4 regions of the Sphingomonas fucosidasi genome follow, and region 1 is predicted to be linked to each of the others. Evidence: riboswitches for the same ligand, from Rfam matches in the RefSeq annotation. Region 1 holds a riboswitch; each other region holds the start of a gene.

Region 1 (7,119 bases):
CATGCGCGTCGCCCGTCACGCCGCCAAGCGTCCGCCGGAACCATGTCGCGATGCCGAGCACGAGCAGCGGGAGAGCGATGAGCGCCGGCACCGCAACCGCGGCGAACGCGAGCAGCAGGCCCCATCCCAGCAGATCGCGCGCGCGTACCGCACCAGCAACCGCTGCGCCGAGCCCACCGGCCCGCAGTGGCGGCAACAATTTCGCCCATGCGAGCGGCCCCATCCTCGCCGCAAACGGAACGAGGATCAGTGCCCAGTTCATGCCTATCGCATGCAGCAGCACGAGTTTGGCGAGCATCTGACCGACGATCGCGACGACGCCGAAGCTCCCGATATGAGGATCGGCCATGACCGCGAGCAGGCGCGTTCGATCGCCATGCGCCGCGCCCAGCCCGTCGGCGAGGTCGGCAAGCCCGTCGAGATGCAGCGCCCCCGTCACCGCGATCCAGGTCAGCAGGGCAGCACAGGCCCCCATCCACGGATCGACCAGCGCACCCAGCCATCCGACCGCCGCGACGATCATGCCGATCACGAGACCGACGGCAGGGTAGCACCGGATCGCCGCAGCGAAATCAGTCGAGGTCACCTCGACGCGCGGCATCGGCAGGCGGGTCAGAAAGCCGAACGCGACGATCAACTGTTTCACGTCGCCAGCCCGACGATCTGCACGGTTCGCGTCGGGCGCGGCCAGATGCGCAGCGAGACGAGCGCGGCATAGGGGAGGTCGAACGCCCAGATCTGCCGTCGATCGAACCCGCACAATTCCGCGAGCGCCGCCCGGATCGCGCCGCCATGCGTCACCACCAATGTCGATACCGGTGGCATAGCGGCCACTGCCTGCGCGACCCGATCCTGCAACGTGGACCAGCGTTCGCCATCCGGCGGTGGTGACGCATCGGGATCGTCGTAGAATGCGGCCAATTCGGCAGGATCGATTGCCGCCGGGTCCAGCCCGTCCCATGCCCCGAAATCGAGTTCGCGCCAGCGTGGGTCGACCTCAACCGTAACGCCTCGCGGTTCACCGATCGCCGCCGCACAGGCGCGTGCGCGGATCAGATCGGAGGCCTCGATCCGTTCGATCGCGATGCCCTTCGCGCGTGCGACACAGGCGGCGATCCCCGCCTCGGTTGCCGGGTTGTCGGTCCGTCCGAGCATTCGCTCCGCCACCTCGGGCGCCCCGTGCCGCATCAGGTGCAGCATGTACGCGCTCACGCCGCCGAAACGCCCGCCTCGGCGAACGTCGCCATCTCGGCATGCACGGCCAGCGCGGCTCGAACCAGCAACGTCGCAGTCGCAGAGCCGCTGCCCTCGCCCAGCCGCATCCCAAGCGAGAGCAATGGTTCGATGCCCATTCGCTCAAGCAGAACACGGTGCCCCGGCTCGGCCGAGACATGGCCCGCAAGGCAATGCGCGAGAATGTCGGGACACGCCGCCGCCAACGGCGCGATCGCCGCACAGCAGATGAACCCATCGAGCATCACCGGCACGCCCGCCTGCCGTGCGGCAACCACCGCGCCTGCGATCGCCGCCAACTCGCGCCCACCAAGCCGCCGCAAGATCTCGAACGGCGTGGCCAGCGCGTCGCGGTGCAACGCGACCCCGGCTTCGACCACCGCGATCTTCCGCGCGATGCCCTCATCATCGACCCCCGTACCCGGCCCTACCCAGTCGCTCGCCGACCCGCCGAAGCTCGCCAGGCACAGCGCCGCGGCGGTCGTCGAATTGCCGATCCCCATCTCGCCGAGCACGACCAAGTCCGGCACATCCGCGACCGCCGCCGCGCCAGCGTTCAACGCGGCAAGGCACTCGTCCTCCGACATCGCCGGCGCTTGCGTGAAATCCGCGGTCGGGCGATCGAGGTCGAGCGACACGATCTTCAGCTTGAGGCCCGCCGCTCGCGACAGCGCGTTGATCGCCGCGCCGCCAGCCTCGAAATTGGAGACCATCTGCGCGGTGACCGAGGCCGGAAACGCGCTCACACCGCGCGCGACGATGCCGTGGTTGCCCGCGAACACGACCGCGCTACCGCGATCGAGCCGCGGCAGCGGGTTGCCCTGCCACCCGGCCATGAAGACCGCGATATCCTCCAGCCGCCCGAGCGACGCAGTTGGCTTGGTCAGTTGGCCTTGCCGGGCGACCGCAGCGGAGCGCGCCGTAGCATCCGCCTGCGGCAAGCCGTGCAACGCCGCGAGAAACGCGGCGGGCGTCGCGAACGCGGTCATTCGACGACGAAGCCCGCGGGCGGCGTGCGGGTGATGAAATGGCCTTTCACGCCCTGCGGCCATTGCTTGAACGGCACCTGCCCGAACGCGCTTTCGCCGTAGAGCTTCGCGTAATCGAGGATCGCGCGTGCGGAATCCTCGGTCGGTTCGAACCGGCCGAGCACATAACCGACCTTGGCGGGTGCGCGCAGGTGGATGGTGCAGAAATCCTGGCATGCGAACAGGCACGGCATCTCCTGCACCGCAACGTCGGCATAGGCGGGATCGCTTGCCTGCACCGCTTTCAGCGCGCTCACCAGCCTTGCGCCGCCGCGCTGGCCCTGCTCGTCGTCGCGCGCATCGGCGGAATGGCGGCACGTGTTGCACGCAACCACCGCGACGCCGTCTTCGACCGGCTTCAGCATGTCCGTTCCCGGACGATCTCAGAACGATTTATACTAGGCATAGGAACCCCTTCGGACAGTCGGACCCGCACCGCACGAAGGGCGAAAGGCGCACGCCTCCGGCCTCCGCGAAACGCGAAGCGATGTCGTCGCTCGGGGTGTTACCCGTTCGTTCGGCGCACCCTGGCCGGACGAAAGACGACCGCGACGGGCAGGTCTCCTGGCTCGCGGGTCAACGCCGTCCGCGCCGCCTTCTCGGGAGTATCCCAATGGCATGTGGCACGATGGCTCGCCGCGTACAGTTGCAGGGGCAGCCGGGTGTTTCCCGTTCCCATTTCATTTCCCTAAGCGTTGCCGCCTCGGGAAAACCTGTCGCGGGTCGAGCGATACGCGGGAGGCTTGGGGGACGCAAGATAGCGGCGCGCGTTAGGTGCTCTCGCCAGCAGTTCCACCAATCCGCTCGTCATCCTGACGAAAGTCAGGACCCAGGGTAACGGGCGGCGACCTTCGTGGCTCTGGGTCCTGACTTTCGTCAGGATGACGGAGCGTTTTTGGCTAGCGCCGTGACCTGCAGAACGTTCGCGTGAGATCGGCCTAAAACTCCACGCCAGCCTGGGCCTTCACCCCCGATCGGAACGGATGCTTCACCTGAGTCATCTCGGTGACCAGATCCGCCACCTCGATCAGCGCATCCGGCGCGTTCCGCCCGGTCACCACGACATGCGTCATCTCGGGCTTCGCCGCCAACACCGCCAGCACCTCGTCGACCGGCAGATACTCATACCGCAACACGATGTTCAGCTCGTCCGCCACTACCATCGCATAGGATGGGTCGGCGATCATCCGCTTCACCTCGTCCCAGGCCTCGCGCGCCACCGCGATGTCGCGCGCGCGGTCCTGCGTATCCCAGGTGAAGCCCTCCCCCATCGGCTTGAATTCGCACAGGTCCGGGAACGCATCGAAGATCGCCTTCTCGCCGGTCGCCATCGCGCCCTTGACGAACTGCACCACACCGACTTTCCGCCCATGCCCGATCATCCGCACCGCCATGCCGAACGCGGCGGTCGACTTGCCCTTGCCCTTGCCGGTGTGGACGATGATCAGGCCCTTCTCGATCGTCTTGCTCGCGACGATCCGGTCATGGACCTCCTTTCGCTTCGCACTCTTGGCATTCTGCTCGTCGTCGGTCCGCATGATCATATCCTCTCGTCCTCCCGATGGCGGATCGCGCCGCGCGGCGCTAGAGGACCGAGCATGCTCCGCATCACCGACCTCAAGCTCCCGCTCAACCACGCCGACGAAGCGCTCCCCGCCGCGATCCGCGACCGTCTGCGCGTCACCCCGCGCGACCTGATCCGCTACACCATCGCTCGCCGCGCACATGACGCACGCGACAAGATGGACATCCACCTGGTCTATTCGGTCGACGTCACGCTGAAGAACGAGGACACGGTCCTCACGCGGTTCCGCAAGGATCGCCACGTCCAGCGCACACCGGATACAGGGTACCGCTTCGTCACGAAAACCGGTCCGAGCTACAAGGGCCTGCGCCCGGTGGTCGTCGGCGCGGGACCTTGCGGATTGTTCGCCGGCCTGATCCTCGCGCAGATGGGGCTGCGGCCGATAATCCTCGATCGCGGCAAAGTCGTCCGCGAGCGCACCAAGGACACCTGGGGCCTCTGGCGGAAAAGCGTCCTCAACCCCGAATCCAACGTCCAGTTCGGCGAAGGCGGTGCCGGCACCTTCTCCGACGGCAAGCTCTGGAGCCAGATCAAGGACCCGCGCCATCTCGGCCGGAAAGTCCTGACCGAGTTCGTCAAAGCCGGCGCGCCGCCCGAAATCCTGACCGAAGCGCACCCGCATATCGGCACCTTCCGCCTCGTCACGATGGTCGAGAGCATGCGCGAGACGATCGAGGCGCTGGGCGGCGAATACCGCTTCTCCACCCGCGTCGACGGTCTCGACATCATCGAGCAGGCCGGTACGCGCCAACTTCGCGGCCTCCACCTTAGCACCGGCGACTATCTCGAAGCCAACCACGTCGTCTTCGCGGTCGGCCACAGCGCGCGCGACACGTTCGAGATGCTCCATGCCAAGGGCGTTTACGTCGAGGCGAAGCCGTTCTCGATCGGCGTCCGCATCGAGCATCCGCAGTCCTGGATCGACGAGGCCCGCTTCGGCCCCTGCGCGGGCCATCCCGTTCTCGGCGCGGCGGCGTACAGCCTGTCGCACCACTGCAAGAACGGGCGGACCGTCTACAGCTTCTGCATGTGCCCGGGTGGCACCGTCGTCGCCGCGACCTCGGAAGAAGGCCGCGTCGCGACCAACGGCATGAGCCAATATTCGCGCAACGAACGCAACGCGAACTCGGGGATCGTGATCGGCATCGATCCCGAGCGCGACTATCCCGGCCACCCGCTCGCCGGGATCGAGTTGCAACGCCATTGGGAATCGCGCGCCTATGTCGCCGGTGGCTCGAACTACAAGGCGCCCGCGCAACGCATCGGCGACTTGCTCGCTGGGCGACCCTCGACCGCGCTGGGCTCAGTGATCCCGTCGTACAAGCCCGGCGTGCACATGACCGACCTCTCCGAATGCCTGCCCGAGTTCGCGATCACCGCACTGCGCGAGGCGCTACCGGCGTTCGGCCGCGAGATTCCAGGTTACGATCATCCCGACGCCGTGCTGACCGGCGTAGAGACGCGCACCTCGTCTCCGGTGAGGATTACGCGCGGCGACGATTTCGTCAGCCTTAATACCGCCGGGCTGTTCCCGGCAGGCGAAGGCGCTGGCTATGCAGGCGGCATCCTCTCGGCAGCGGTCGACGGCATCAAGGTCGCGGAGGCGGTCGCGCTCAGCCTGACCGCGTGACCCTCCGTCATGCAAGTAAGACTTGTTTCCCCGCGAAGGCGGGGATCCAGTCTGTGCTCCCGCCTTCGCGGGAGAACAAGGAAGGGCGTGGTACCGTACGACTGTCGACGGCAATTTTTCGAAGCGGATAGGCGCCGGATCGTACGGGGTGACGAAGGGCTTACTTCCTCCGGTCAGGCCTCGTCTTGATCAGCCACGCCCGCGGCAACCCCGTCGGCTTCGCCACCCCGTCCAATCGTCGCGCGCTGACCAGCGTGACGCGCTTCAGGATCATCTGGTCCTTGAACGCGTCCATTCCACCGCCGGTCGGCTTAGCGAGGATGCGTTTCACCACGTCCATCCCCCCGACGACGTGCCCGAACGCCGCATAGCCCGGGTAGCCCGCGCGCGCGTCCATCGCCGGCGCCGGGCCGACCGTGATGAAGAAATTGCCGCCCGCCGACGCCGGGGTCATCCCGCGCGCCATCGAGATCGTCGCGTCGAGATGCTTGATCCCGGTCGTAGCGGTCGTCTCGAGCGGGAACGGCGGCAGGATGCGGCGGGCGTCGGTGCGGATCCCCCCCTGGATGAAGCCAAGCTTCGGCGACGATTTCTGACGGCTCGCGCGGTAGAAGTCGGTCCCGTCGAACCGCCCGTCATCGACATAAGCCAGGAAATTCGCGGTCGTCTTCGGCGCATGGCGGGTGTCCAGCGCCAGCAGTATCGGCCCCTCTGAGGTCACGAAGCGAACGCGTACGATGCCGGGTTTCGGTCCTGCGCGGTTCGGCTTTTGCGCAGATCCCGCCGTAGCGAGCGCCGCAACGGTCAAAAGCCCGATCGTCCAATGCCGCATTTTCGCTTACTCACGCCTTTACCGATCGATGCCGGCTAGCGGTCGGTATCCGACGACGCAAGCGTCGACCCCTCGATCCCCCCCGCCAGGGGGAGGTGGCAGGCGTCAGCCTGACGGAGGGGGCGGAACGGGAAACGCCCGTTTCGCAATCCTCCCCCTCCGTCGCCTTCGGCGCCACCTCCCCCTGGCGGGGGAGGATCGAACACTTAGGCCGCGCGCTCCATCTCCGGCGCGCACAGTCTTGCGCTAGACAAACCACGGGACAGGCCCCCATTGCGCCGTCTGATCGGGCAGGTCGACCATCGTCTCGTCGATGAAACACCAACCCCATCCCTCGGGCGGATCATAGCCCTCGATGATCGGATGCCGCGTCGCATGAAAGTGCGCGGTCGCATGGCGGTGCGGGGAATCGTCGCAGCAGCCGACATGCCCGCACGCCCGACACAGCCGCAGATGCACCCATTCGCTGCCGATCCGCAGGCAGTCCTCACACCCCTAGGCGCTCGGTGTGACCGACCGGATCGTATCCCTATACGTGCAGCCGTAACTCATGACGCCTCCCGTTCGGCCATGTCGGCCAGCGCGACATGGACCTGCGCGACCACCGCCGCGCCCTCGCCGACTGCCGCCGCGACCCGCTTGGTCGAGCCTGCGCGCACGTCGCCGATCGCGAAGACACGCGCCCGGCTCGTCTGCAACGCAAGGGCGGCCGTGCCCGTGACGATGAACCCCTTGTCGTCGGTATCGACGCAGCCCTGCAGCCAGCCGGCATTGGGATCGGCGCCGATGAACAGGAACAGGTGACGCATTG
Region 2 (7,119 bases), on a different contig from region 1:
CCGCCGAGCAGCATCGGCGGCAAGGCGAGCGTGATGTCGTCCCAGCCGCGGTCGGTGAGCGCGCCCATGATCCAGTCGATGACCTCGGCGACCGCATAGGGATTTGGCGCGATCGAGATCAGGAACGCGGTCAGCGCGCCGGCAAGGCTGGCGAGCACGGTGCCGGCGAGGATGAAGGTGATCGCGCTCGGCGATCGCCATGTCAGCGCGGCGAGCAGCGCGACCGCGCCCCCTGCTCCGAGCATCGCGGCGGCGAAGATCGCGGATCCCGAACCGGCCCCGAAGATGATCGCGGCGACTGCGCCGAGTGCTGCGACCGACGATATGCCGACGACGGCGGGGTCGGCGAGCGGGTTGCGGAGATAGCCTTGCAGGACCGCTCCCGACAGCCCGAGCGTGGCGCCGAGCACGAGGCCGAGGACCGCGCGTGGCAGGCGGAGTTCGAGGATGATCCACCAGCGCGGGTCGCTCGAGAACCAGGCGTCGAGCGGCACCCAGACTTTCCCGCAGCCGAGCGACAGGCCGAACAGGAGGATGACCAGCAGGCCAAGGGTGATGAGTTTGGGCGTGCGGGTCATCACAGGTCCACCGCAAGCATACCGACGACTGCCGCCACCCCGGCGAAGGCCGGGGCCCAATTGGGGAACGAACGTGACGGCGTGCAGCGCTCCATTATTTCCGCCATCCCAGTTGGGCCCCGGCCTTCGCCGGGGTGGTTTTGGTATGGGTGTCGCATCACAGCCCCGCCCTGATCGCAGCGAGGCGTTCGAGTGCGGGGGGGATGGTCGGGCCGCCGCAGTTGATCAGGACGCGGGAGAAGACGGCTTGCGGCGTGGTCGGCAGCAGGCGGCGGCGCAGCGCGGTGCCGCGGCTGGCGCGTTCGGGGGCGATCACGATGGACGGGGGCTGCGTCACGATCGTCTCCGCCGAGAGCGTGCCGGTATGCGTCAGACCGTAGCTGGCGGCGGCGTTGCGGAAGCCGACGCGGGTCATCATCTCGTTCAGCAACGTGCTCCCTCCGGTCGCGAGATCGCCGCTTATATAGAGCAACGCGCTTGGCGACGGGCCGTCCTTGCGGCTCCAGCGCACCACAGCACGGTCGATATCGGCGTTGATCCGCGCGCCACCCGCGGGCGCACCGACCGCGTCGGCGATCTGCGTCACCTGTGCCTGGCTCTCCGCGATCGAGTCGGGGATGCCGAGCAGCAGCGTCTTCAGCCCGGCCCGCGCGTAGGCCGCCTGGGTCGCCGGCGGCGTATACGTGCTGGCGATGACGAGATCGGGGTGCAGCGCGATCACCTCTTCGGCGGTCCCGGCGATGCCGTGGAAGCGGCGAGCTACCGAAAGCGGGAGCGAGGTCGCCGCCGGGTCCTGTGAATAATGGCTGATCCCGGCAATCCGCGATGCGGGCAGGATCCGGATCAGCACCGAATCCACGCACGGATTGGTCGAGACGATCCCCCCGCCACCGCCCGCGCCGGGGGATTGTGCGCAGCCCCCGAGCAGGAGCGCGAGGAGGATCGCCCCGCGCCTCACTTCAGGCGCAACCGCACGCCGCCATACGCCGCGCGGCCGTAATTGCCGTACCCCGCGACCGTCTCGTACCGCGAATCGGTCAGGTTATCGACGCGGCCGTACAGCGCGATCCGGTCGTTGATCGGCAGTTCGGCGCGGACGCCTGCCAGCGCATAGCCGTCGAGCCGCGCGGTATTGGCGGCGTCGTCGAAGCTGTCGCCGACCATCGTCACGGTACCGCCGACGGACAGCCCGAACGCGAACCGGTAATCGGCGTCGACGCTTGCGGTCTGCTTGGGACGGCGCGCGAGATCGTTGCCGAAATCGCTGCCGATCGTGCGGTTCTCGGTGTCGATATAGCTGTAGTTCGCCGTCAGCGTCAGCGCGTCGACCGGGCGCAGCGCCAAGGTGAACTCGACGCCGTCCGCCTCGGCGCGGGCAATGTTGTCGTAGACGCCGAACGGGCGGTCGACGCAGATCGAACCGGCGGTCGTCTGCTCCGCCGGGCTGCAATCGCGGAAGTCGATCTGGTTGCGCGTACGGCGGTTGAAATAGGTTACGCCTGCGCGGACTCGGTTGGCGAGGAACGCCTGCTCGACACCGACGTCGAAGTTGCGCGCGGTCTCCGGATCGAGGCCGCGGTTCCCGTAGTCGGAAAAGAGCTGGTACAAGGTGGGTGCCTTGAAGCCTTCGCCATAGCTTGCGCGGATCGTCGTGCCGGTGCGCAACGCCAGTGCCGCGTTGGCTCCGAACGTCGTGTGGCTGCCGAAATCGTCGTGATCGTCGTTGCGGATGCCGCCGGTGATCGTGAGGATGTCGAGCGGCTTGACGATCAGCTGGCCGTAGACGCTGGTGATGCCGGTATCCGCGAAGGTGAAGCCGTCGTTGAAGCGGCTGTTCTCGCGCTCGACTCCGGCGACCACGCGGACCTGGTCGAACGGGCGGAAGTCGCCTTGGTATTCGTAGCGTTCGCTGCGGCCGCGACCAATGAAGGTCGGATCGCTGCCGAAGCTCGGGTCGTAATTGTCGCGGTTGATGTCGGCGATCGTGAACGCGACGCGGTTGTTGAACCGGCCATCGGCGAAGTTCGCGTGCAGCCCGGCATAGCCGTAAGCCTCGCGCGTCTTCGAATATTCGGGCGTGTCGGCGAGCACGTAATCAGGTGCCGGGAAGCCGTCGATCGCGACGCGGCTGTCGGCGAAATAGCCGCGCAGGTCGAGACCGATGCCTGGCGCGAGCTCGACGCCCACGCGCCCGGTCGCGCCATATTGGCGATAGCCGTCGCGCTCGGTGCCGCTGGCCGCCGACGAGATGCCCTCGGTGCGGAGATAGCCGCCGGTCAGCGAGCCCGATACCGGCCCGGACTTGCCCGAGACGCCCGCGCTCGCGAACACGCTGTCGGCATAGCCATATTCGGCGTTGGCGCGCGCCTGGACGCCTCCGGTTGGCGCGGCGGTGATGATGTTGACGACGCCGCCGATCGCCTGGCTGCCCCATGGCACCGAGTTCGGGCCGCGGAGCACCTCGATCCGCTCGACCGAGCTCGACAGCAGATTGCCGAAGTTGAAGCCGCCGCCGGTCGACGACGGATCGTTGACGCGGACGCCGTCGATCACGACGAGCGTCTGGTCCGCCTCGGCACCGCGGATACGGACGCTGGTCAGCGCGCCGACCGTGCCGTTACGCGTGACGGTGACGCCCGGCGTGGTCGCGAGCAGGTCGGAGACGATAACGGTCTGGCGGCGCTCGATCTCGGCGCGGTCGATGACGGTGACGGCCTGGCCGATCTCGCTCAGCGGTTGCGCGGCACGGGTCGCGGTGACGACGACTTCGGAAGCGTCGGGATCGGGGATGGTCTGGGCAAAAGCGGGCGCTGCGATCGCCGCGGCGCCGAGCAGAAGGAAGAATTTCGTCATGGGCACGTCCTAACCAGAACCGCCAGCGACCATTCGCCGGGCGGCCAGACGTCTCTCGCTCGAGGAAACCCGGCTGGACCGGAGCACTCGTCCGCGCCGGACACCCGCCCGCGCAGTGGATCGACCGTGAGAGGCAGGTCTCCTGGCTTCCGGGTCGCCGCGCCCACCCCGCCTTCCCAGGTCGAAACCCAGTGGCATGTCGGGGTGGCCGCTATCCGGTCACAGTTGCGGGTACAGCGCCGGTCTTGCGGATTTGGATCTGACGACCCGGCCCACGCACCGACTTCCCTTTTGATCCCGTCGCCGGGAACCCTTCACGGGAGTGGCATTAGTCGCGCGACATGCACGGGTCAACGCGAGGTCTACTGGTCCTCCCCCGCCAGGGGGAGGTGGCTGGCGCTTGCCAGACGGAGGAGGAGGAATGCGATAACCGCTTTGGCGTAGTCCTCCCCCTCCGTCGCCTTCGGCGCCACCTCCCCCTGGCGGGGGAGGATCGTTCGGACTCACCGTCCTCCGTAGCGCAGCCCGATCCAGATCGTCCGCGGCGTCGCGCGCTCGACGATGTTGGCGCCGCTGATCCCCGCCTCGACCCGCTCGTCGAACAGGTTCTCGCCGCGCACCTCGGCCACCAGCGCGCGCAGGATCGGCAGCGCGGCATAGGCATCGAGAGTCGTCGCGGCCCCAAGCACCCGCGAATTCTGGTCGTCGTCGAATTGCCGGCCGATATGCCGCACGGTCAACGACAGAGCCGCCGCGTCGTGCCGCCAGTCGACCGTCCCCGACACCTGGTCGCGCGGGGTTTGCGCCGGCCGCAAGCCGTCCAGAGCGGCGGTGATCCCAGACCCTTCGACCTTCGAGTTCGTGTGCGACCAAGATGCCTGCACGCCAAATCGACCAGGTCGATACGATGCATCCAGTTCGAAGCCATGCGCGCGGATCGCATCGAGATTCTGGCGGACGCGGTAGGTCGCCACCCCCGGCAGCACCTGCGGCGGGTTGGTCGTCGTGACGTTGGCAATCGCGTTCTTCAGCCGGTTGTAGAAATAGGTCGCGGCGATGCTCACGCCCGGCGTCGGCGTCAGCGTGACGCCACCCTCGACCCCGGTCAGCCGCTCCGGCGACAGCAATGCATTCGCCGCGGTCGCGTCGTTGCCGACCCGGAACGGGCGGTACAGTTCGTTGAGCGTCGGCAGTCGCCATCCGCGATAGCCGGCGACTCGCAGCGTGATCGCCTCGATCGGCTGGTACGCGATGCCAGCCCGCCCGGTCGTCTCGCTGCCGTCGCGGTCTGCATAGCGCAGGTCGGTCAGCGCCGCGCCGGTCGCCAACGGGCGCTCGGACAGATAGCCGCCGTCGATCGACCACCAGTCGACCCGTCCTCCAAGACTGAACGTGAAGTCGCCCGCGACCAGGCTCCCATCGGCGAACACGCCGGTCGTCGTCGTGCTCCCGCCAGCCTCGCGCCGTCGCGTGGGCGCTGCGTTGACGAACGTATAGAGTTCCTGCGTCTTGCCGCTCACGTCGCGAATATCGGCACCCAGCCTGAGCGTGATGGTCTCGCCCAGCGGCGGCGCGACCTCGATCCGTCCGCCCAGCCCGGTGGCCGGCGTATTATACTGATTCAGCGACTGGATCGCGGTCGTGCGCGCGGCATTGATGCTGTTGAAGCTGCTCGCGAACGCCCGCGTCTGCAGATACGCCAGCGCCGAATAGCCCCACGCGCCCCGCCCGATCAGCCGGATGCTCGCATCAGCCCCCTCGCTCGTGTTGGTGGTGAAGTCGCTGCCGCGGTCGCGCGTGTCGGTAAACGCGCTGGCATTCATCTGCAATTCGGTCTTCGCGCCGATCCCGACGACGGTTCGCAGCGCCCCCGACGCCTGCTCGTACGGTGCTGCCCGATCCACGATCCCGCGGCTTTCCTCGACGGTCGGCGTAAAGCCATCGCCGCGCGCATACGCGCCCGACAGGGTCGCGAACCCCGCCCCGCGCACCAGCGCCGCAGAGCCCTGCGCATCGACCGAATCGCGGCTGCCATAGGCGACGCTGCCCTGGAACGGCGTCAGTTGATCGGGCGTCGCGCTCTCCATCTCGACCGTCCCGGCCAGAGCGCCCGGCCCCTGATATCCGCTGCCACCACCGCGCGTCACGCGGATGCGGCCGAGCCGCCCCGTCGCATAGGCCGGAAACGCGACCCAGCCGCCGAACGGATCCGCCTGCGGCACCCCGTCGAAGATCAGCAGCGCGCGACTGGACGCATTGCCGCCGATCCCGCGCAGCGAAATGCCCTGGCTGGTCGGGTTGGCGCTGCGCGAGTCCGACCGGCGGAACTGCTGCAGTCCGGCGACGTCGGCAAGCACGCTCTCCAGCCGATTGCTCGCATTCGCCTGGATCCGGTCGCGTTCGATCGTGACGATATCATAGGCCCGATCGCCCGGCGCATCCGCCAGCCCGCGCCCCGTGACGACGATGTCGGGCGCCGCCTCGCTCGGTACCGCGGTCGATTGGGCAAGGGCGCTTCCCGACGAGAACAGGATGCAGGCGAGCGCGGACAGCGGGGTGCGAATCATCGGCCTCGCATGACAGCTTTTCCCCTCGCCTGAAAAGCCGGACGGAGGATGCCCGGGAATATATCGCCGTTGGGCCTGCGACCGCGCGCATTGGGTCAGCGCCAAGACGCCCTATATTGACGAAAACCCCATCGATGCGATCCTTCGACATCGGTGGAACCATGCGTTCACGCTGATGGGACATACCATGACCGAATATAAGAAGACCGACGAGGCGATCGCCAAGCTCACCCCCGAGCAGTTTCACGTGACGCAGCAGAGCGGCACCGAACGGCCGGGAACGGGCGAATATCTGAACACCCGCGAACCCGGCCTATACGTCGATATCGTCTCCGGCGAGCCGCTGTTCGCGTCGGCGGACAAGTTCGACTCGCATTGCGGCTGGCCCAGCTTCACCCGGCCGATCTCGCCCGTCCACGTCACCGAACTGCACGATCGCAGCCACGGCATGGTCCGCACCGAAATCCGCTCGGCCGGCGCCGACAGCCATCTCGGCCATGTGTTCGAGGACGGCCCGCGGGATCAGGGGGGCTTGCGCTACTGCATCAACTCCGCGTCGCTGCGGTTCGTGCCGCGCGACGAGATGGAGGCGCAGGGCTATGCCGACTATCTCGATCAGGTCGACGCGGCCGGCTGACGGTACGGCAGATCCCGCGCGTCGGCGTCGTTCATGCCGAACGCCGTTCGACCGGACTGACCGTCACCTTGCCCTGTTAGCGGCCAGCAGGGGGATGAGACCGACCCTAGAACGTTAAAAACCCCGCTAGCCATAAGACTAGCGGGGTTTTCAATGGTGGGCGTGGCAAGGATTGAACTTGCGACCCCTGCGATGTCAACACAGTGCTCTACCACTGAGCTACACGCCCGCCGGAGGGCTCCACTAGCCGCGACTATCGCGGGGTGCAAGCGCTCAATGCATGCCTGTCACATTATCCATCTCGAACAGGCGGTCGACCTCGGCGACCAGGTCGCGCAGGTGGAACGGTTTGGACAGAACGCGCGCGTGCGGCATGGCCCGACCCGCCTTCAGCGTGACCGCCGCAAAGCCGGTAATGAACATGACGCGCAGGTCCTTGCACATCTCGCCAGCCTTTTGCGCAAGCTCGATCCCGTCCATCTCG
Region 3 (7,119 bases), 210 kb from region 1:
CATGCAGGACGGCCATCGCCCGATCGCGGTCGGCTTCTGGTTCGCGATCGGCCATTCGGGGATCGTCCTGATCGCCGCCGTCGCGATCGCGCTCACCGCCAGCGCGCTGTCGCAGTTCGAGGCGTTCAAACAGGTCGGCGGCGTCGTCGCGACGACGATCTCCGCGCTGTTCCTTTTCACGATCGCCGCGATGAACCTCATCATCCTGCGCTCGGTCTGGCGCACCTTCGGCCATGTCCGCGGCGGCGGGACCTATGTCGAGGAGGATCTCGACCTCCTGCTCGGCAACCGCGGGCTGCTCGCGCGACTGTTCCGGCCGATGTTCCGGCTCGTCACGCGAAGCTGGCACATGGCCCCGCTCGGCTTCCTGTTCGGGCTCGGCTTCGACACCGCTACGGAAGTCGCGATCCTCGGCCTTTCCGCAAGCCAGGCCGCCGACGGTCTCTCGATCGGCATCGTGCTGGTGCTTCCCGTACTGTTCGCGACCGGCATGGCGCTGGTCGACACCGCGGACGGCGTCGTCATGCTCGGTGCTTACGAATGGGCGTTCGTGAAGCCGATCCGCAAACTCTACTACAACATCACCATCACGCTGATCTCCGCAATCGTCGCGATCGCAATCGGCGGGATCGAGACACTGGCGCTGCTTGGCGCAAAGCTGGGCTTGACCGGCGGCATCTGGGATCTGGCGGCCGCACTGGGCGAAAATTTCAACGGCCTCGGCTTCGCGATCATCGGCCTGTTCGTCCTCTGCTGGGTGCTGAGCTTCGCGATCTACCGCTGGAAACGCTTCGACGAGATCGAGGTGAGGCACGGGTAGCCGCCCCCCTCCGTCACCCCGGACTTGTTCCGGGGTCCACCGTCCCGCAAACTCACAACTATCGAGTATGCGGAACCGTGGATGCCGGAACGAGCCCGGCATGACGAACGCAAGGCGCATTGGCACACTCGCCAAATTCCTCTAACCCACCACTGAGGCTCGGTTTCACCGAACCTCACAGATCGCGCCGGTGCCCTTCGGGGCTTGAATGGGAATGCGGTGCGGGAGGGTGTCCTCCCAATGCCGCAGCTGTCCCTGCAACTGTAAGCGGTGAGCGAGACGCACACGCCCTTCGTTTCGGAGGGCAGCCACTGGGTGAAAACCTGGGAAGGCGTACGTCGAGCTTCGACCCGCGAGCCAGGAGACCTGCCAGCGCAATGGTCGCTCTTGCTACGATCCAGGGGATGGTCGCGGCACGGTACTCCGTCTGAGCGACGAACGCGTGCGGCCGAAAGGTCGTGCGTGCGTGCTTTTAGACGTCGAGGAAATAATCATGTCCGATCTTTCAAAGGTCCCCGTCACCATCGTCACCGGCTTCCTGGGCGCGGGCAAGACCACGCTCATCAGCCACCTGATCCGCAACGCGAACGGCCGCCGCCTTGCGGTCGTCGTCAACGAATTCGGCACGCTCGGCATCGACGGCGACATCCTCAAGGGCTGCGCGATCCCCGATTGCCCGGCCGAAAACGTCGTCGAGCTGGCCAATGGCTGCATCTGCTGCACCGTCGCCGACGACTTCATCCCGACCGTCGAGACCTTGCTCGCACTCGACCCGCGCCCCGATCACATCCTGATCGAGACCTCCGGCCTCGCATTGCCCAAGCCGCTGCTGAAGGCATTCGACTGGCCCGCGATCCGCTCGCGCATCACCGTCGACGGCGTCATCGCGCTCGCCGATGCCGAGGCGGTCGCCGCGGGTCGCTTCGCCCCAGACGTCGCCGCGCTCGACGCGCAGCGCGCCGCCGACCCCAGCGTCGATCACGAGACGCCGTTGTCGGAAGTGTTCGAGGACCAGCTCGCCTGCGCAGATCTCGTACTCCTGACCAAGGTCGACCTCGCCGGACCCGAAGGCGTCGCCAAGGCGCGCGCGGTGATCGCCGCAGAGTCCGCACGGCCGCTCCCGGTCATCGACCTCACCGACGGCATCATCGACCCGCGCGTGATCCTCGGTCTCAACGCCGCCGCCGAAGACGACATCGCCAGCCGCCCCTCGCATCACGACGGCGAGGACGATCACGAGCATGACGATTTCGACAGCGTCGTCGTCGAGCTGGGCGAGATCGCCGACCCCGCCGATCTGACCGCGAAGATCGAGGCGCTCGCCCGCAGCGCCGACATCCTCCGCGTGAAAGGGTACGCCGCCGTCACCGGCAAGCCGATGCGCCTCCTCGTCCAGGCCGTCGGCGCGCGCGTCCGGACGCAGTACGACCGCCCCTGGCGCGCGGGCGAACCGCGCCGCACGCAACTCGTGGTGATCGCCGAGCACGACCGGATCGACGAGGCCCGCATCAAGGCCGCGCTGGACGGCTGAGGCCCACGATGCACGTCGTCTTCCGCGAGACCCACGGGGTGGAGGAAAGCGCGGTCCCGCAGGACCTCGCCCAATCCCCTGCGGATCTCGTCGTCCTATCCTTCTCCGACGGTGACCTCGGCGCATTCGCGGCGGGTTGGAGACGTGCGGATGCTGCCGGAAGTCGGCTTCCGTCGCTACGCCTCGCGAACCTGACCGCGCTCCAGCACCCGCTCTCGGTCGACACCTATGTCGAGCAAACGTTGGCCGGCGCGAAGGGCATCCTGATCCGGCTGATCGGGGGCCGCTCCTATTGGAGCTACGGCCTGCAACAGGTCGAAAACCTCGCACGCAAGAAGGGCATCGCGCTCGCTGTTCTCGCCGCGGACGGTCGCATCGACACGCGCCTCGACGCCGCTTCGACGATCCCGCTCTCGACGCTGCGCCGCCTGGCTCACCTCTGCGACACCGGCGGCGCGGTCGCGGCGCAGGCGGCACTCGCGCAGTTCGCGCTGGCCGCCGGTTGCTATGCCGGCCCGGTCACCGGAGTCCGTGCGATCGCCGATGTAGGCGGCTGGCAACCGCACGACGGCGTGACGTGCCCGGCCGCGTTCGCGCTCAACGCGCACCGCCCCCGCGTGCTGGTCGTATTCTACCGCTCCTACCTGACCGCCGCCGACCTCCACCCGATCGAAGCCCTGCACGCCGAACTGACCGCGCGAGGCTTCGACGTCCTCGGCCTCTTCGCGCCCTCGCTCAAGGCACCGGATGCGGCCGGCTGGATGGGCCATTGGGTCCGAGCTTTGAAACCCGCCGCGATCGTCAACGCCACCGCCTTCTCCGCACGCGGCGCGAGCGACACGACCCCACTCGACGACGCCGACGTCCCCGTCTTCCAGATCGCGCTGGCCACCTCCGACCGCGCCGCCTGGGCCGGTGCCACACGTGGCCTGTCGCCCGCCGACCTCGCCATGCACGTGGTCCTTCCCGAAGTGGACGGCCGCCTCTTCGCCGGCGTCGCCAGCTTCAAGGAAGCCGCCGCGAGGGACGGCGACCTCGAATACACCCGCCGCGAACACCGCGCCGACCCCGCGCGCATCACCGCGATCGCTGCGCGGATCGAAGCCTGGACGAACCTCGCCAGCAAACCCATCGCCGACCACCGCATCGCGATCGTCCTCTCGACCTATCCCGGCAAGACGTACCAGATGGCACACGCCGTCGGTCTCGACGCGCTCGCCTCCACGCAGGCGATCCTCGCCGACCTTACTCAGGCCGGTTACGCGATCACGCCCGATGCAACCGATCTGGCCACCTCGCGCATTCACTGGCCGCTCGCCGAGTACCGCAAAGCCCTCGCGCACCTCCCCGAAGCTCTGCGAAAGGACCTTCAGGAAACCTGGGGCGATCCAACCGAAGACTTCGCTTTCACCGCGATCGACCAGGGCGGGGCACTCGTCGCCCTCCAGCCCGAACGCGGCCGAATCGAGCAACGTGCGGAAGAGTATCACGACCTCTCGCGCTGCCCTTGTCACGCCTACGTCGCCTTCTACCTCTGGCTCCGCACGCGCGGCACCGACGCGCTGGTCCATGTCGGCGCGCACGGCACGCTAGAATGGCTGCCCGGTAAGTCGGTCGCGCTGTCCGACGCCTGCTGGCCCGAAGCGCTCACCGGCGCGATGCCCGTCATCTACCCGTTCATCGTCAACGACCCCGGCGAAGCTGCCCAGGCCAAACGCCGCATCGGCGCGGTCACTCTAGGCCACGTCCCGCCACCACTCGAACGCACCCGTACCGGCGCCGGCCTCGGCCGTCTCGAAGCGCTGCTCGACGAATTTTCCAACGCCGACGGCCTCGATCCCGCCCGCCGCGACCGCCTGCAACGCGACATCCGCGACGAAGCCACCGCCACCGGCCTCGCCGCCACGCTAGGGCTCGACGATGCACAGTCACAGGCGGACGCGATCACCCGGATCGACACGTTCGTCTGCGACGTGAAGGAAAGCCAGTACGGCGACGGCCTCCACATCTACGGCCGCGGCGACCAAGGCGAAGCCGAACGCGCCGGGCTCCAGTCCGCGCTCCAGGGCAAACGCATCGCGTCCGGCCCCTCCGGCTCCCCGTGGCGAGGCCGCGCAGACGTCCTACCGACCGGCCGCAACCTCTACACCACCGATCCCCGAGCAGTCCCCTCCCGCGCCGCCCATACCCAAGGCGTCAAACTCGCCGATGAACTCGTCCGCCGTCACCTACAGGACCACGGCGACTACCCCCGCAATCTCGTGGTCGACCTATGGGCCTCGGCAACGATGCGGACCGCCGGCGAGGAGTTCGCGATGGCGCTCCACCTGCTCGGGGCGGAGCCCGTCTGGGACATGCAGTCCGACCGCGTGACGGGCGTCGAGATCCTCCCGCTCGCCAATTTCGACCGTCCCCGCATCGACGTCACCCTGCGCGTATCCGGTCTGTTCCGCGACGCCTTCCCGACGCTCTGCACGATGTTCGGCCAAGCCGTCCGCGCGCTCGCCGCACGCGACGAACCGGCCGATTGGAACCCGTTCGTCGGCAAGCCGGTCAGCGCTCGCGTATATGGTCCCGAACCCGGTCGCTACGGCCTGAGCATGGGCGACGCCGCCGAAACCTACACGCCAGAGGCTCGACTGGAAGCTGGCCAAGCGTGGCTATCCGCCTCCAGCCACGCGCTCGACGACGGCGTAGAAAGTTTCGACCCGACCGGCATCCGCGACCGCGTCGCTGCCGCCGACGCCTTTGTCCACGCCCAGGATTTGCCCGAAACCGACCTCCTTCTCGCCGCCGACTACGCCGCCCACGAAGCAGGCTTCGCTGCCGCGCAATCGGTCGCCGGGGGTAACGCCACCCTCTACCATCTAGACGCGAGAGACCCGACCCAAGCCAGGGCCCGTCCGCTCAAGGAGGAAATAGCCCGCGTCGTCCACGCCCGCGCGGCGAACCCCGCCTGGGTCGACGGCATGATGCGCCACGGCTTCCGCGGCGGTGCGGAGATCGCCGCCACGCTCGATCATCTCGGCGCCTTCGCCCACCTCGCCAGCGCGGTCCGCCCCGAACTGATCGACCTCTATTACGACGCCACGCTCGGCCGCGACGATGTCCACGCCTTCCTCGCCGAAGCGAACCCCGGCGCGCTGGCGGCGATGCAGGCGCGCTTCGCCGCGCTCCACGCCGCGGACCTGTGGCCGACCCGCCGCAACTCGATCCTCGCGCGCCTGGATTTGCCGTCGTGAGCGCATTCCAGGTCAAAGGCTGGTGCCCCGACGCATGGCGCCCGATGATGGCCGGCGACGGCCTGCTCGTTCGCGTCCGCCCCCCGCTCGGTCGCCTGACCCGCGCGCAGGTTCTGGGCCTTGCCGACGCCACGACGCGGCACGGCAACGGCCAGATCGACGCCACCACCCGCGCGAACCTCCAGATCCGCGGCGTCCGCGAGGATAGCTGGCGCGCGCTGATCGACGCGCTTCTCGATCTCGGCCTGATCGACCGGGACCAGACCCGAGAGGCGCGCGCCAACATCCTCGTCGCACCCGACTGGCGCGCCGGCGACGACACCCACCGCATCGCCGAAGAGTTGCGCGCCCGCCTGTCCGAACTGCCCGACCTCCCCGGCAAAGTCGGCTTCGCGATCGATGCCGGCGCCACGCCGACGCTGCAGGACGCCCCCGCCGACTTCCGCATCGAACGCGTCGCATCTGGTCAATTGATCCTCCGCCCAGACGGTCGCGAGCGCGGCACGCCGCTGTCGCCCGGCACCGAAGTCGACCACCTGATCGCGCTAGCCCGATGGTTCGTGGACAGCGGCGGCGCCGCGAGCGGTCGCATGGCACGACACGACGCGCCGCTTCCCGATTTGGCTGCCGGCATCACGTCCCCCGCGCCATCGGCGCACAGGCTCCAACCCGGCAGGCACCCTCTCGGCGTCGCGCTCGGCCTGCCATTCGGCCGGGTCTCGGCGACGGCACTGACCCGCTTCCTTGAAGCCGAAACTGCCGTCGAGGCGATCCGCCTGACACCCTGGCACATCGCGATCTGCGAAACGGCTGCCAAGCTCCGCGTGCAGCCGGACCCCGCCGACTTCATCACCGATCCATCCTCGCCGATCCTACGCACGGATGCCTGCGTAGGCGCACCGGCCTGCCCGCAAGCTACCGTCGAAACCCGCAGCCTCGCACACCGCCTAGCCCCCCACGTCACCGGCCGCCTCCACGTCTCCGGATGCGCCAAGGGATGCGCGCGCGCGCGCCCCGCCGACGTGACGCTCACCGGGCGCGAAGGCCGCTACGACCTCGCCTTCGACGCCCGCGCCGGTGCGCCACCCACTCTCGCCGATCTCGACATCGCGCAGATACTCGCCCAGTTCGGAGCCGCCTGAATGCCGTACGCCTATGAAACCGACGGCGCGGCGATCTACCGCCAGTCCTTCGCGATGATCCGCGCGGAGGCCGATCTCACCCGGTTCTCGCCCGACGAAGAGCCGGTCGCCGTCCGCATGATCCACGCAGCAGGGCTCGTCGGCCTCGCCCAGCACCTCCGCTTCTCGCCCAACTTCGCGGTCGAAGCCCGCCGCGCGCTGCAGGCCGGTGCGCCGATCCTGTGCGACGCCCGCATGGTCACCGAAGGCATCACCCGCGCCAGATTGCCCGCCGACAACCGCATCGTCTGCACGCTCCACGCCCCCGAAACGCCCGAGCTTGCGCGCGAGATGGGCAACACCCGATCCGCCGCCGCACTCGAACTCTGGCGTCCGCATCTCGCC
Region 4 (7,119 bases), on a different contig from region 1:
GATCCCAACGCCGTAAGGCAGATCGAGCGACACCGCGGCCTCGACACCCTTGGCCGATCGCTGTCCCACCTGCTCGACCGGGCTCGTCGGGGTCAGCTGCGCCAGCAGGCGCTTCTTGACGATGCGGTAGGCGGCCAGCGTCGCGGTACCGTGCCCGTCGAGGAACACCGCCTTGGCACCGACTTCGACCTGGTCGCCCACCGCGTTGCTGAACTGCACCTGCCCCGTCGAATAGGTGGTCAGCGTCCCGAGCGGGTCCACGCCGGTGGCATATTGCGCATAGAGCGAAACCGTCGGAACCGGCTGATAGACGCTCCCGATCCGCCAGGTCATATTGTGCAGCCGCTTGTCGAGCGCTAAGGTTTCCGTGCTGGCGCCGCCCGGATAGTCGATCGACCAACGGCGTATCCTGTCGCGTTCGTAGCGCACGCCGCCGACGATCGAGACGTGCGTGCCGAGCTTCAGCCGGTCCTCGGCAAAGACCGCATATTCGTCGATGCGCGTGCGATAGCGCGGTGCGATCCCCTGCGTGTCGACGATCAGACCGGGATCGAACGCGAAAGGATCGACCTCCGAAACCTGCGGGTCCGAACCGAAGTTGTGGGAGTAGGTGAGTTTGATGAGGTTGACGTCGAAGCCCATAACAAGGTCGTTGCTGACGCCATCGGCGATGCCTGTCCAGAGCGTCACGCTGCCCTGATCGCCCCATTGCGTCTGGTCGTGGACGATCCCGGTCATGTCGGTGCGCAGGACGCGGCCGGGCGTCCCGGCGTTGGTGCTGCCGTTGGGGCAGACCCCGCCCGCGGCGATCCAGCAATAGCTTTCGAGATTGAGCCAGTAGCGTTTGGACGTGAGGCGATAGGCCTGGTTGCTGACGGTCAGTGCATCGCTCGGCGTCCAGTCGACCTGCAGGCTGGTGCGGTTGTCGCGGTAGCGGATAAAGCCGTCGCGCGTGTTGTAGTTGCGTTCCCGGATGCGGTCGTCGAGCCGAGCGTCGATCAGCGGCGTGCCGAAATAGCGCATCGGCTTCTGGTCGCCATAATCGTCCCGCGCGGTGACGACGAGCGTGTCGGTCGGTGCCCAGCGAAGCGTGCCCGACACCGCATGGCTGCGCGACTGGCCACGATCGACATAGCCGTCCGATCGGCGATAGCTGCCATCGATGCGGTACGAGAGGCGCTCGGTGATCGCCCCCCCTGCGCCGGCTGCCACATGGAAGCTGTCCTGCGAGCCATAGCCGATCTCGCCTTCAATCTGGGTCCGCTGCGTATCGGGTTTGCGCATCAGGACATTCACCGCGCCGCCCAGCGCGCCCTGGCCGTAGAGCACGGAGGCCGGGCCGCTCAGGATGTCGATACGCTCGACCATCCACGGATCGGTGGGAAAGGTGATCGTGCCGGCAGCCGGGAACAGCCTTATGCCGTCGATGAGCTGGAGCACGGATCCCTGACCGCTGAAGCCCCGCGCGGCGAGCGCGGTGCCGCCGTTGCCGGGGTTGCCGGCGTTGCTGATGCCCGGTGCGCGGCTCGTCGCGTCGATCACCGACAGGTCGCCGCGCGCGCGGATCGTGGCGCCGTCGATGACCGAGATCGTCGCGGGAGTCTCGAGCGGCGTGAGACCCAGGCGGCTGCCGGTCGCGTTCGGCGTGGTGAGCGTGTCCTGTGCATGCTGGCCGACAACCAGAATGTCCTCGTTGTCGGAAGTAGGCGCGGACTGAGCGTTGAGCGGTGCTGCGAACACAGGCGACAACAAAGCCCCTGCAAACGCGAAGCGAGACGATAGGAACGGCATTACGGTAATCCCCGGGGCGTCGAGCGAACCCGGCAGGGACCTTCCGCGAACGGCCGACATCCGCGCCAGCCGGACGCCATCGCGACCGGCACGCATGCCCGTGCGGCCCCCACCGCACACGTCGTCGCTCGACGGAGTACCGTGCCTCGGCCACCCCCTGGGCCAGGCAAGAGCGACCAGACGCCGGCAGGTCTCCTGGCTCACGGGTCATCACACGATGCACGGCCTTCCCAGGCCCTCGTGACGTAACGTCTGGCCCAGTGGCTGCCCCTTCTATGAAGGAAGAAGCGATATGCATCGCGCTCGCCGCTTACAGTTGCAGGGACAGCCTCGGATTCAGGCGGCGAACCACCCTCACCGCGTTCCCTATTAAGCCCCTCTCGGGACACCGACGCGATCATGCCGGCCTGCTTCAAAAGCAGATCAGCGGCGCCGATGTATCCCGATCAATGCCTCTGGGCAATCGCCATGCCCCAAAGCCACGACCTGACAATTTCGCCGCGGCTTTAAGAGACGGCGAGATTGTAGCCACCAGACAAGCTCGTCGAACCAATGCTCGCTCGTCGTACCTTTCGCATGCAGGCAGAACCCGTGGCCACCGCGCTCGTACCGGTGCAGTTCGGCCGCAGCTCCTGCCTGTCGCCGTGCAGTGCAGATCAGCACGGCCAGATGGCGTTTCGTCAGACGATGCCGGCCGGCGTGCACACGGAGCGGCTATCGCTGGCGGCGCGGCGTGTCGCTTGGACATTCCGCCTTGGTATCTGGCCGGTATTTGCCGGCAGAGCGAACAGCCCTGCCGCGGCGCAACCAGTGAAGAAGGCCGGTCGCGAATAGCAGCGTCGGCACGAAGCCCAACAGGACCGCGAGGATCCGCGTCGCCATTCCGCCGACTGTCCCGTCGTGCAGCGTGCGTATCCAGCTCACCAGGAAGGTCCCGGTGCCGGCGCGCCGAACATCGTGCACCGCCAGCACCCGGCCCGAAGGCTGATCGACGAAGACGTAACTGCCGGGGAAGCGTGGGTGAGGATCGCCGTCCACCTGAAGTCGCACCCTGATCGGCGCATCCCGCGCGCTGGGCACATCCACGAAGACGATCCGGCCGTCAGGCAATGCCCGGTGCGCTATCCCGAACGCGCGAACGATCGTGATCCGGCCCGCTCCATCATCGACCGACTTCGGCGCGGGTATCGCCGCAGGTCGGAACAGGGCTTGCGTAACGGCAGGCAGAGCCAGCAACACGCCGGTCGCGACGAGCACGAACAGCAGCACCATGTTCCACAGGCCGGACAGCTTGTGGAGGTCCCGCAGGCGACGGATCGGTGCGGCGTCGCGCTTGAAGGCGAGCGCCTTGCGCCAGCGTCCGCGCGGCCACCAGGCCACCACGCCACTGATCAACAGCAGCAGCATCGGCACCCCGGACCAGCCCACCACCTGACCGCCGATATCCCCGGCAAGAAGGGCCATATGAAGTTGGTAGAGCCAGCTCATGAGATAGCCGCCCCACGGTTCGGCACGAACGATGCGCGTGCCATCGGCCGAGAACCATACCATCATCCGGTCGCCGTGGTGGCCGGGCGCCGGATAATAGCGCGCCGGGATCGCACCGCCTTCGCCCGTTGCTTCAAGCGTCCACTTGCCGCCTGTGTCGTGCCAGCGTGCCCGCCCGGTCGCCAGCGCGCGATCCCAGACGCGTGCGTTCAAATCGGGCGCAGGATCGTCGCGACCGGCCTGGATCGCAGGATGAAGCGCCGTGTCGATGCCGGTGTAGAAGACGAGTGCCGAGCCTGTGAGGCCCAGCACCACGAACAACAGCCCGACACTCAACCCCAGCCAGAGATGGACGCGCCGCACGAGAATGCGCGCGCGCGATGCCGCTGATCGCCGATGCCCGGTCATCGTCAGAACCGCGTCGCCAGCGCGACCTCGAACGATCGCGGCGCGCCGATATAGACGTTGGTGGTCGGATAGCCGGAATATTCGCCGTAGAAAGCATCGGTCAGGTTGCGGCCCCGCAGCGTCACGGTTGCCTGTGGTGCGACCGGGAACGATAGGCTTGCATCGAGCACGGTATGCCCTGCGACCCCGATGGTGTTGGCGGTGTCGGTGTAGAAGGCGCTCGCGTGGCGGAGGAAGCCGCCCAGCGTCACCGTGTCGGCGATCGTATAGAGCGCCGAGCCGTTGACCGTGGTCGAGGGGATGTTGATCGGACGGTTGCCGCGCCGGTCGACGCGCACGCCGCTCACCAGCTCCGAGAGTTGGTCATATTGCGCGTCGGTATAGGAGACGCCACCCGACAGGCGCAGCGCCTTCACCGGCGCGACGACCGCCGACAGTTCGACACCCTGCGACGACTGGCGGCCGCCCTGTACGGCCAAGGCCGGGTTGTTCGGGTCGCGGGTCAGGATGTCCTTCTGCGCGATGCGGTAGGCGGCGCCGGTCACGCTTGCCCGTCCGCCCCAGCCGCTTGCCTTGAACCCGGCCTCGTAGGCGCGGCCCTTGGTCAGCCGGAACCGGCTGTTCGCGATCGAGGCAAGCAGGATCGACGACACCGGCGATACCGCGGTCGTATACTGCGCATAGAGGGTCAGACCGCCGCCTGCGTCCCAGGTCGTCCCCACCCGCCACGATACGGGGTTGAAGGTCGGACTGTTGCGATCGACCGCGCCGCCCACATTCTGGATCGTCGCCCGGTCCAGCTCCATGTGATCCCAGCGCACCCCGCCGACCAGCAGCCATTTGGGCGTCAGGTTCAGCGCGTCTTCGGCGAACACGGAGGTCTGCTTCAGTTTGGAATCGAAGGTGACGTTGCCGGCGGTGAAGATCGCCGTCCCCGTGGGCAGGGGTAGGGTCGCCGGGTTGCGCACGTCCACCGCCGGCAGGGCCGAGACGGGCGCCGTCTGACGCAAGCTGACGAAATCGGTGTCGTTATGCTCGACGCCAAGGCTGAAGCGGTTGCGCCGGCCCGCGATGACGCTGTCGTTGCCGGCGACCCCGCGCGCATTCCAGAACTGGTGATCGTGGCGGAAATCCTGATTGGTCTGGCGGAAGCTGCCGTTCGGAAACGCCGGTGTGGGCGCAACGTAGGCCTGGCTGTCCGCCAGCAGGAACGCGCGTTTCGCGGTATAGCCGGTCAGATCGAGCGCGAACGTCCAACCGCTGCCGATCGACCAGTCCAGCCGCGAGCGCACGGTCGTCTCGTCGGCGCCGGAATAGGCCCCCTGCGGATTGTAGTTGCGGCGTCGCAGCGCGCGATCGGCGACCAGGCCGTTCGCGCTCGTCACCGCGTCGGTCGGGCGCAGCGCATATTGGCCGGGGATCAGCGGCAGTCCCTGATAGGTCGCGTCGTAGCGATCCTCGAAATGATCGACCGCGACCAGCAGCGACAGGCGGTCGCTCGGCTTCCATAGCGCGCTCGCGGTCAGTCCGGCCGAGAAGGTGTCGTTGTCGTCGACGTCGTAGAGGCTGTCCGAGCGCTGGTAGCTGGCGTCGGCGCGCACCGCGATCGTCGACGACACCGGCAGGTTGACCCCGCCGGCCGCGAACACCGTGTCGAAACTGCCGACCGACAGCAGCGTGTCGAGGTGGCGTTCGCCCAGGACCGGCTTGCGCGTCACCTTGTTGATGACGCCGGCCAACGCCCCCTCGCCGTAGAGGACGGACGCCGGTCCCTTCAGGACTTCGATTCGGTCATAGTGCCAGTTGTTGCTGTCACGCTGGACGACGGTCGAAGCGGACACCCGCACCCCGTCCTGGAGGATCGACACGGTATTGCCGGCGAAGCCCCGCATGCTGACGACCGCCGGGTTGCCGGGAACGTTGCCGGCGACGGCGCCCACCACGTCGTTGAACGTCTCGCGCGCGGTGCGCAGCCCGCGGACCTGGAGATCGTCCTGCGTCAGCACCTCGATGCTCGCCGGCGTCTCGCGGATCGTCAGGCCGAGACGACTGCCGGCTTGTACCTGATCGTTCAGCTTGAGCGGGTCGCGCTGGCCGGTGACGATGATCGTCGCGTCGATGCGTTCGTCAGAATTGGTGTCGCGCGTCTGTGCGCCAGCCGGAACGGCCAGCAGCAGGCACGGCACCGCGGCGCCAGCCAGCAAATATGTTCGGATCATGAGATTACCTTCGACCGGCCCTGCGCGCGATGCGTGCAGGGTCGCACTTCATGGACGCGCTGCCTGATGCAGCGCGAAATGACAGGTCAGAGGTAGGTCGGGGGCGCCCGCAAGGGTGGTCGCAGGAACGCCGGTTGAGAGTGCCCCGGCGGAACGGCTATCGTCAGGCCGATGGCCATGACGAACGCGATCAGCGCGGCAAGCTGGATCGGGTCTATCGGGCCCAGGACGGCGGCTGACAGTCCGGTGAAGGCGCAGGGCATCTCCGCCTTGCCGTGGTCGTTCGACTTGCCGTGGCCGGCCGTGTCGTCGTGCATCCCCGGCATGTCCATCGTCCCCGGCATGTCTATCGTCCCCGGCATGTCTATCGTCCCCGGCATGTCCATCGCCATCGCCGCGGAGGTGGTACCCGAGCAGATGGTGATGGCAAATCGGCCGTGATCCGTCGCGATCATGTAGCCGGTCGGTACCAGCAGCTTCATCAGCAGCGTCGCAGCGCAAAGCAGCACAGCGAGATGGCGTTGCGCGAAAAGATGCCGGACGGTGTGCACAGGGAGCCGACTACCCCCGCTGGCGGGGAGTGTCACTCGGACATTCCGTCTCGCCTGTTTCCCGTTTCAACATCCTCTTCGAGACAGGCCGCAGCGTCGTGCCGTGCCGGCTATCGCGATCCGCCGTCGCGGCAATGGCCGAAACGCCGCCAGTCCGCTAACCTCTCCCATACCGCAGCATGGGCGGCGTCTTCGGCAATGTGCAAGCTGGTGGCGTGACGGGCGGTTGGGGTTTATCGGTACGGCATGACGCATCCCTTCTACGCCATCCACACGCACGGCTTGGTCCGGGTCGCCGCCGCTACGCCGCGAGCGTCGGTGGGCGATACCGGCGCGAATGCCGAGGCCACGATCGCGTTGGCGCGCGAGGCGGACGCGAAGGGCGTCGACCTCGTCGTGTTCCCCGAACTGAACCTCACCTCCTATGCGATCGACGACCTGCATCTCCAGACCGCGCAGCAGCGCGCGACGCTGGCGGCGATCGCGACCGTGGTCGAGGCGAGCGCGACCTTGCGGCCGATGTTGCTGGTCGGCGCGGCGCTGGTGCGCAACGGGCGGCTGTATAACTGCGCGCTGGCGATCGCGCGCGGGCGCGTGCTGGGCGTGGTGCCGAAGACGTTCCTGCCCAACTACCGCGAATTCTACGAGAAGCGCTGGTTCGC

The links. Region 1 has a riboswitch for cobalamin ahead of U1737_RS03185 (DUF1636 domain-containing protein). Riboswitches for the same ligand answer to the same signal wherever they lie in the genome.
Region 2: another riboswitch for cobalamin. It lies ahead of U1737_RS15670 (TonB-dependent receptor plug domain-containing protein); the one in region 1 lies ahead of U1737_RS03185 (DUF1636 domain-containing protein).
Region 3: another riboswitch for cobalamin. It lies ahead of cobW (cobalamin biosynthesis protein CobW); the one in region 1 lies ahead of U1737_RS03185 (DUF1636 domain-containing protein).
Region 4: another riboswitch for cobalamin. It lies ahead of U1737_RS05165 (TonB-dependent receptor); the one in region 1 lies ahead of U1737_RS03185 (DUF1636 domain-containing protein).

Annotation. Positions count from the first base shown of each region.
Region 1 is NZ_JAXOJR010000001.1:727,412-734,530, forward strand. It holds gene cobS (adenosylcobinamide-GDP ribazoletransferase) at 1-646, opposite strand, end outside; gene U1737_RS03175 (histidine phosphatase family protein) at 643-1,200, opposite strand; gene cobT (nicotinate-nucleotide--dimethylbenzimidazole phosphoribosyltransferase) at 1,209-2,222, opposite strand; gene U1737_RS03185 (DUF1636 domain-containing protein) at 2,219-2,626, opposite strand; cobalamin riboswitch at 2,799-2,993, opposite strand; gene cobO (cob(I)yrinic acid a,c-diamide adenosyltransferase) at 3,200-3,805, opposite strand; gene U1737_RS03195 (NAD(P)/FAD-dependent oxidoreductase) at 3,860-5,476, shown strand; gene U1737_RS03200 (peptidylprolyl isomerase) at 5,637-6,308, opposite strand; gene U1737_RS03205 (UBP-type zinc finger domain-containing protein) at 6,555-6,788, opposite strand; gene U1737_RS03210 (FAD-dependent oxidoreductase) at 6,857-7,119, opposite strand, start outside.
Region 2 is NZ_JAXOJR010000008.1:178,999-186,117, reverse strand. It holds gene U1737_RS15680 (FecCD family ABC transporter permease) at 1-578, opposite strand, end outside; gene U1737_RS15675 (ABC transporter substrate-binding protein) at 736-1,536, opposite strand; gene U1737_RS15670 (TonB-dependent receptor plug domain-containing protein) at 1,533-3,431, opposite strand; cobalamin riboswitch at 3,547-3,761, opposite strand; gene U1737_RS15665 (TonB-dependent receptor) at 3,935-5,998, opposite strand; gene msrB (peptide-methionine (R)-S-oxide reductase MsrB) at 6,186-6,635, shown strand; tRNA gene U1737_RS15655 (tRNA-Val) at 6,790-6,864, opposite strand; gene cpdR (cell cycle two-component system response regulator CpdR) at 6,909-7,119, opposite strand, start outside.
Region 3 is NZ_JAXOJR010000001.1:516,297-523,415, reverse strand. It holds gene U1737_RS02310 (HoxN/HupN/NixA family nickel/cobalt transporter) at 1-820, shown strand, start outside; cobalamin riboswitch at 992-1,208, shown strand; gene cobW (cobalamin biosynthesis protein CobW) at 1,314-2,351, shown strand; gene cobN (cobaltochelatase subunit CobN) at 2,360-5,593, shown strand; gene cobG (precorrin-3B synthase) at 5,590-6,735, shown strand; gene U1737_RS02290 (precorrin-8X methylmutase) at 6,736-7,119, shown strand, end outside.
Region 4 is NZ_JAXOJR010000002.1:355,862-362,980, forward strand. It holds gene U1737_RS05165 (TonB-dependent receptor) at 1-1,791, opposite strand, end outside; cobalamin riboswitch at 1,960-2,199, opposite strand; gene U1737_RS05170 (PepSY-associated TM helix domain-containing protein) at 2,506-3,687, opposite strand; gene U1737_RS05175 (TonB-dependent receptor) at 3,690-5,906, opposite strand; gene U1737_RS05180 (DUF2946 family protein) at 5,993-6,493, opposite strand; gene U1737_RS05185 (NAD(+) synthase) at 6,704-7,119, shown strand, end outside.